Regions from separate parts of the Rhizobium sp. YTU87027 genome, predicted to be linked through region 2. Evidence: riboswitches for the same ligand, from Rfam matches in the RefSeq annotation. Region 2 holds a riboswitch; the other holds the start of a gene.
What was found. A riboswitch is a leader RNA that binds a small molecule or an ion and turns the genes downstream of it on or off. The one in region 2 is predicted to bind S-adenosylmethionine.

Region 1: linked by a shared signal. The riboswitch ahead of metA (homoserine O-acetyltransferase MetA) and the one ahead of NBG89_RS00790 (O-succinylhomoserine sulfhydrylase) in region 2 are both predicted to bind S-adenosylmethionine.

What each region holds. Positions count from the first base shown of each region.
Region 1 covers NZ_CP098440.1:3,260,564-3,264,163, forward strand. The annotation lists gene NBG89_RS16160 (ABC transporter ATP-binding protein/permease) at 1-1,427, opposite strand, end outside; SAM riboswitch at 1,578-1,655, shown strand; gene metA (homoserine O-acetyltransferase MetA) at 1,691-2,614, shown strand; gene NBG89_RS16170 (aldose epimerase family protein) at 2,749-3,600, shown strand, end outside.
Region 2 covers NZ_CP098440.1:155,781-159,380, forward strand. The annotation lists gene apaG (Co2+/Mg2+ efflux protein ApaG) at 1-157, opposite strand, end outside; gene NBG89_RS00790 (O-succinylhomoserine sulfhydrylase) at 357-1,541, opposite strand; SAM riboswitch at 1,587-1,665, opposite strand; gene NBG89_RS00795 (2'-deoxycytidine 5'-triphosphate deaminase) at 1,738-2,832, shown strand; tRNA gene NBG89_RS00800 (tRNA-Gly) at 2,888-2,961, shown strand; gene NBG89_RS00805 (HD domain-containing protein) at 3,008-3,478, opposite strand; gene NBG89_RS00810 (hypothetical protein) at 3,514-3,600, opposite strand, start outside.

The DNA.
Region 1 (3,600 bases), 700 kb from region 2:
GCCAATGCTTCGCGAAGCGAACCACCCGGGATGTAGGCCGATTGCGGGATAAAAAGCATATCCTCCGTGGGCGGTAAGCCGATCCTGCCGCCACCGCACGGCCACAGCTCGGAGAGTGCAAGGAAAAGCAGTTTGCGATTCACGTTGTGATCGCCATTGATCATGACCTTTTCGCCGGCCTTGATCGTCACCGCGCTTTCCTGCACACGAAAGCCGCCGCATTGATCAATATCTTCGCCGATCTTGGCGGCAATCCGGACATGGTCCAGCGTCAGGATTCCGGGAGGATTCCGTTCGTACTTGATCGTGCCCTTCAGATTGATCTCATCGCTCATGCTGGTGAGCGCCTGCCGGAAATCGGTGACGCGCATCAGCGTGGCGCGCCATTCGGCAATGGGGCCAAAGTTCGCGACATACCAGCGAAGGGCGGTATTGACTTGGTTGAAGGCGCCGACCGACACCATCAGCTGCCCGAACGTCAGTCCGCCGGAGAAGTAGGCGGGTGCAGCGACGATGATCGGGATAACCACGACAAGCCAGCCGTAGCCGGCCGATACCCAGGTGAGGTTGACGTTGGCCATCGCCACCCGCTTGATAACAGCAAGCACCGCACTGATGTCGGTATTGATACGCTGCTGCTCATTCTCCTCGCCGCGAGCCACAGTAATCGCCGGCATGTTCTCATTGGCGTGCATCAGCGCGAAGCGAAGTTCCGCTTCCTTCGAAAAACGGTCGGCATTGAGCTTCACCAGCTTGCGGCCAACCAGCTGACTGAGAATCGATGCGGACGCCGCATAGAAGATTGCCGCCCAAACCATATAGCCCGGAATGGAAAAGGAGCGCGTGCCGAAATGGAAGACAAAGCCGCTGGAGAGGTCCCATAACACGCCGATAAAGCTGATAAGCAGAATCGTCGCCTGTACCAGCCCGATCATCAGGCTGGTTGTGCTCTCGGCGAGATTGCGGGCATCTTCGTGCAGGCGCTGATCGGGATTGACGCCGATGAGGCCGCTGGCTGAAAGCCGAAGCGCACGCTTGCGTTGGAGCCATTGGTTGACCAGATCGCGCGTCAGGCCTTCGCGCATATAGAGCGCGGTCATCTGGTTTAGCCATGCCTGTACGACATTGAGCAGCAGCAGCATGCCTGCGATCAGGGCAAAGACCTTCAGCTGATGAAAGAAACCAGGCAGATCGCGCCGAGCGATGCTGTCGTAGAAGGGCGCATTCCACTGGTTAAGGATGACGGTCGCATAGGCAGTGGCGAGAATAATGGCGATCAGCGCGGTCGCGATCACCAAGACCCTTCCCCGCACGGGCGAATGCCAGAAGGCCGAGAACATGACCCTCAAGCGATAGCCCAGGCTCAGATCGTATCCTACTCTGTCCTGCCCTTGAATGCTTGGCCTGCCTTCGAGGTCATCTGCCATTACGCGTCCCTAGCCATCATTCTACTTCAATAAACATGGTGTTTCGCTGTGTCCACCAACAGATTCTAGCAGTCATTAACGCTGCGGTGACTTCATATCGCCCCGACCTTTCGTTTGAGCAATTGATTCGCGGATCGAGTGACGCTATTTAAGACGCTCCGTGGTGATTTGGCCGGCCGGCTTGCAGCCACGTTAAAGAAGTTGCTAAAGGGCCGCGTGCGGACCGATAGCAATGTATTCGTTGTTTTGATCGAGTGACCGCAATGCCCATCAAGATCCCCGATACCTTGCCTGCGTTTGAGACCCTGGTTCAGGAAGGCGTGCGCGTGATGACCGAGACGGTGGCTATCCGTCAGGACATCCGTCCGCTGCAGATCGGGCTGCTCAATCTCATGCCGAACAAGATCAAAACGGAATTGCAGATGGCCCGCCTGGTCGGCGCCTCTCCGCTGCAGGTCGAGCTTTCGCTCATCCGCGTCGGCAACCACAAAGCAAAAAACACCTCGGAGGACCATCTTCTCGCCTTCTACCAGACGTGGGAGGAAGTGAAGCACCGCAAATTCGATGGTTTCATCACGACAGGCGCGCCGATCGAGACGCTGCCTTACGAAGACGTGAACTATTGGGGCGAAATGCAGCAGATTTTCGACTGGACGGAAACCAACGTCCATTCGTCGATGAACGTCTGCTGGGGCGCGATGGCCGCGATCTATCACTTCCACGGTGTTCCCAAGTACGAACTCAAGGAGAAGGCCTTCGGTGTTTACCGGCACCGGAACCTGAAGCCGTCGTCGGTCTACCTGAACGGCTTCTCCGACAATTTCGAGGTCCCTGTTTCGCGCTGGACGGAGGTCCGCCGCAGCGACATCGAGAAATCGGGAAGCCTGGAGATCCTGATGGAATCCAGCGAAATGGGCGTCTGCCTTGTGCACGAACGTAAGGGCAAGAGGCTCTATATGTTCAATCACGTGGAATATGATTCAACGTCGCTTTCCGACGAATATTTCCGCGACGTGAACGCCGGCGTGCCGATCAAGATGCCGCACAACTACTTCCCGCACAACGATCCGTCGCTGACGCCGCAAAACCGCTGGCGCAGCCACGCACACCTGTTGTTCGGCAACTGGATCAACGAGATCTACCAGACCACACCCTACGATCTCAACGATATCGGCAAGAGCGACTGACACGAGCTGATGCAAGGCGGCTGGCGCAACGAATGCCGGGTCCGGCCGCGTTTCTTTTCGACGACACCGTTGCGGTTTGTGGCAAATGGGGGCAGGTTCCTTGCCTCAATCGAAGATATATCTGGATGGTCGCTATGGCGGAAATGTTGAAACGGCAAGTTTTTGGGCAGACCCAGTCGGGCGAGACCGTCTATCGCGTCGAGATCAAGGGTGGCGGGCTCACGGCCAAGATCATCACCTGGGGTGCCGTCATTCAGGATCTTCGCCTTGACGGTCACGATGCGCCGCTGCTGCTCGGCTTCGATGATTTTGACAGCTACCCCGCCCACTCCTCCTACTTTGGCGCGACGCCCGGGCGCTGCGCAAACCGCATCGGCGGCGGCAAGTTCGCGCTGGACGGCAAGAGTCATCAGCTCGATCTCAACGAGAAGGGCGTGACCCACCTTCATGGCGGCAAGGACAACATCGCCAAGCGGAACTGGACAATCGTCGAGCATGATCTCGACCGCGTCGTGCTGAAGATCGTCGATCCGGACGGTCGCGGCGGTTATCCCGGCAACTGCACCATCCAGGCAACTTACTGGGTGCATGGTGACGGCGAATTTTCTGTCATCTACGAATCGACGAGTGATCAGCCGACAATCGCCAACGTCTGCCAACATGCCTACTTCAACCTCGACGGCCGCGAAGATGCGCTCGGCCACGACATCATGATTGCAGCCGAGGGCTACCTCGTGACAAACGAGTTGCAGATCCCGACCGGAGAGGTGCGGCCCGTCGCCGGAACGGTCTTCGACTTCCGCGAAATGTCGCCCATGAAGCGGTTCGACGGCAGCGAACAGGCGCTCTACGATCACAATTTCTGCCTCTCCACCGAACGCACGGCCAAGCGATCCGTCGCGCTTGCCCGCAGCCTGAATTCAGGCGTTTCGCTGGAAGTCCGCACGACGGAGCCCGGCATACAGTTTTACGCCGGCTTCAAGCTC
Region 2 (3,600 bases):
TCCAATAACGGTTCACCAGCCGCACGGTCGTGTCGGAATTGTTGCTGATGACGATCTTGTAGCCCCAGACATAGCGATCGTCGTCCGGATCGGATTGCTCCTCCAGATAAAAGGGTTCGACGACGACTTCAATGTCTCGTGTAAGGGCGCGGTACATGCCTACACCATAGTCAACATACGTTACCGGTATCTTATACGACGGCCGATCCGTCAATAAACCGATAGTCGATCACGTCCGAAATGCCTGTAATGGCAAGAAGTTTCGCGTGTTAAGTCCAACTTTTGACCGCCTTGCTTGCGGCAAGAGCAGAGGACTGTCGGCCGGATTTGCGTCAATCCGGCCGACATTTGGCTGATCAGGCGTTCACTTTGGCGAGCGCCTGGGCGAAGTCCTCGATCAGGTCGTCGGTGTCTTCGATGCCCGCGGAAAGACGAACGGTGCCGCCGGAGATACCGAGTTCAGCACGCGCCTCATCGCTGAGGTTTTTGTGCGTCGTCGTTGCCGGGTGCGTGATCAGGCTTTTGGCGTCGCCCAGATTGTTGGAGATCTTGACCACCTGCAGTGCATTCTGCAGCGCAAAGGCCGCTTCCTTGCCGCCCTTGAGCTCGATGGCGACAAGCGTCGAGCCGCCCTTCATCTGCTTGGTGACGATGTCGGCCTGCGGGTGGTCCTTGCGGCCGGGATAGATGACCTTGGCGACCTTCGGCTGATCGGCCAGGAAGTCGGCGATCTTCGACGCATTTTCAGTCTGCTGCTTGACGCGAAGGGGCAGCGTTTCGAGGCCCTTGAGCAACGTCCATGCGGTGAACGGCGACATCGCCGGGCCGGTGTGGCGGTAGTAGTCCTGCAGGTTTTCGTTGACCCATTCCCGGTCGGAGAGGATGACGCCGCCGAGGCTGCGGCCCTGGCCGTCGATGTGCTTGGTTGCCGAATAGACGACGATATGGGCACCGAGTTCGAGCGGCTTCTGGAAGATCGGGGTGGCGAAGACGTTGTCGACCACGACCTTGGCGCCGATCTGGTTGGCGAGCTTCGCAACGCCAGCGATATCGATCACCTCAAGCGTCGGATTGGTCGGGCTTTCCAGGAAGAACACCTTCGTATTCGGGCGGATCGCCTTTTCCCAGTTCTCAAGATAGCGACCATCGACCAGTGTGCACTCGATGCCGTATTTCGGCGCGAGCGTTTCCACGACCCAGCGGCACGAGCCGAAAAGTGCGCGGGCCGCAACGATGTGGTCGCCTGCCTTCAATTGGCAGAGGATTGCAGCGGTGACGGCTGCCATGCCCGAGGCCGTGGCGCGGGCTTCCTCCGCACCTTCGAGCGCACACATGCGCTTCTCGAACATGTCGTTGGTCGGGCTGCCGTAACGGGCGTAGATGTAGCCGTCCGTCTCGCCCTTGAAACGTGCTTCCGCCGCTTCCGCGCTTTCATAGACGAAGCCCTGCGTGAGGTAGATTGCTTCGGATGTCTCGCCATACTGCGAACGCAGCGAACCGCCGTGGACGAGTTGGGTTGCCGGGCGCCAGGTCTTGCTCATGAATCACCACTTTCAAACAACAAAAAAACCGGCCGCGAAAGCAGACCGGTTTTGCACCCGGTCCTTTTAGCCACTTGTTTAACGTGGCTGCAAGCCGACCGGCCAAATCACCACGGGATAAAGCTGCAATACTGCCGTTCTATGCTTGCGTCAATTCCTCGAGTTTGGTTTTGTCTCCGACAAATATGGATGGGGCATGATGGCTCGCGTAACAGGAATTTTGGCAGATCGTGCGATTGCCGGGCTTTTCGAGGCCGGGCGCCTCAGCTCGGAGCGCGATTTGGATCACGACCAGATCCAGCCGGCAAGCCTTGACCTCCGGCTCGGTGCCAAGGCTTTTCGCGTTCGCGCGAGCTTCATGCCCGGCCCTTCGCATCTCGTCTCCGACAAGCTCGATCGCCTGAGCCTTCACGTCGTCGATCTCTCCGAAGGTGCGGTGCTGGAGACCGGCTGCGTCTATATTGTTCCCTTGATGGAGCGCCTCGACCTGCCGGCCAATATGTCGGCCTCGGCCAATCCGAAAAGCTCGACGGGCCGCCTGGATATCTTCACGCGCGTCATCACCGATTATGCGCAGGAGTTCGACAAGATCCCGGCCGGCTATTCCGGCCCGCTTTACCTCGAAATCAGCCCGCGCACGTTCCCGATTGTCGTGCGCCGGGGCTCACGCCTGTCGCAGATCCGCTTCCGTGTCGGCCATTCCGTGCTCGGTGAGCCCGAACTGCTGGCGCTGCATGGCGCCGAGACGCTCGTCGCCAGCAAGCAGCCGAACGTATCGGGTGGCGGCATTGCCCTATCGATCGATCTTGCCGGCGACAAGGACGGCCTGATCGGCTACCGCGGCAAGCACCATACTGCCGTCGTCGATGTCGACAAGAAGGCGCAGCACGACATCTATGATTTCTGGGAACCGCTCTATAGCCGCGGGCGCAACGAACTGATCCTGGATCCGGACGAGTTTTACATACTCGTCTCCCGCGAAGCCGTTCATGTGCCGCCGCACTACGCAGCCGAGATGACCCCCTTCGATCCGCTGGTCGGCGAGTTCCGCGTGCACTATGCGGGCTTCTTCGACCCTGGCTTCGGGCACGCACCCGCCGGCGGCCGCGGCAGTCGCGCTGTGCTTGAGGTTCGCAGCCACGAGGTTCCCTTCATCCTCGAAGACGGCCAGATCGTCGGCCGACTCGTTTACGAGCACATGCAGGAGCACCCGGAAAGTCTCTACGGCTCCGGCCTCGGCTCGAACTATCAGGCACAGGGCCTGAAACTCTCGAAGCACTTCCGCCTGTAACAATGCCGCTGCCCGCTTGACAGCGGCGCGCATCTGTTGGAACTCTGCGTTTAACGCGGGTGTAGCTCAATGGTAGAGCAGCAGCTTCCCAAGCTGAATACGAGGGTTCGATTCCCTTCACCCGCTCCAGCACCCATCTGGTCGGGCAGAGCCGAAAGACTTGCATCGCCAGTGATCAGGCGGGATGTCCGTACATCTGCGCTACGATTTTCAGCCCTTTTTCATATTTGCCCGGGTCGGATCCAGCCTTCTCGGCCTGTGCGAGATTATCCTTGAGATCAGCGATTTTGACCGGTCGGGCAAGCGGGTTTCTCAAGGCCCGCATGACGAATTCGTCATCGTTCTCGTCGGGTCGCCTGGTCAGTGCATCGACAGCCTCGACGATTGTGGAACTGAAATCTTCTTTTCGTAATCGATCCAGAGTCCAACCGGATCCCTTTTCGACAACGTCATGTAGGTATGCGACAACGCGCTCGTCTCCACCCCCGACGGCATCAGCCACTCGTCTGCAATGCAGGAAATACGGTGCGCCGGTTTTGTCGGTCTGATCTGCGTGTGCCTTGAACGCGATCTTTGCCGCATGCAAAAGGTCTACGGCCGGTTGATCGTCATGTTCATTGATCCATTCTCGCTGACCTGTGGTCATATCTTCTTACCTCCGAGCGACTATCGGCCGGAGTGCTATTTTTCCGACCGATCCAGGAGAATTCGCGCCTCCTCAAAACGGCGCTTCCGATCGCCGTCGGCCTCATTCGGCGAATAGCACGT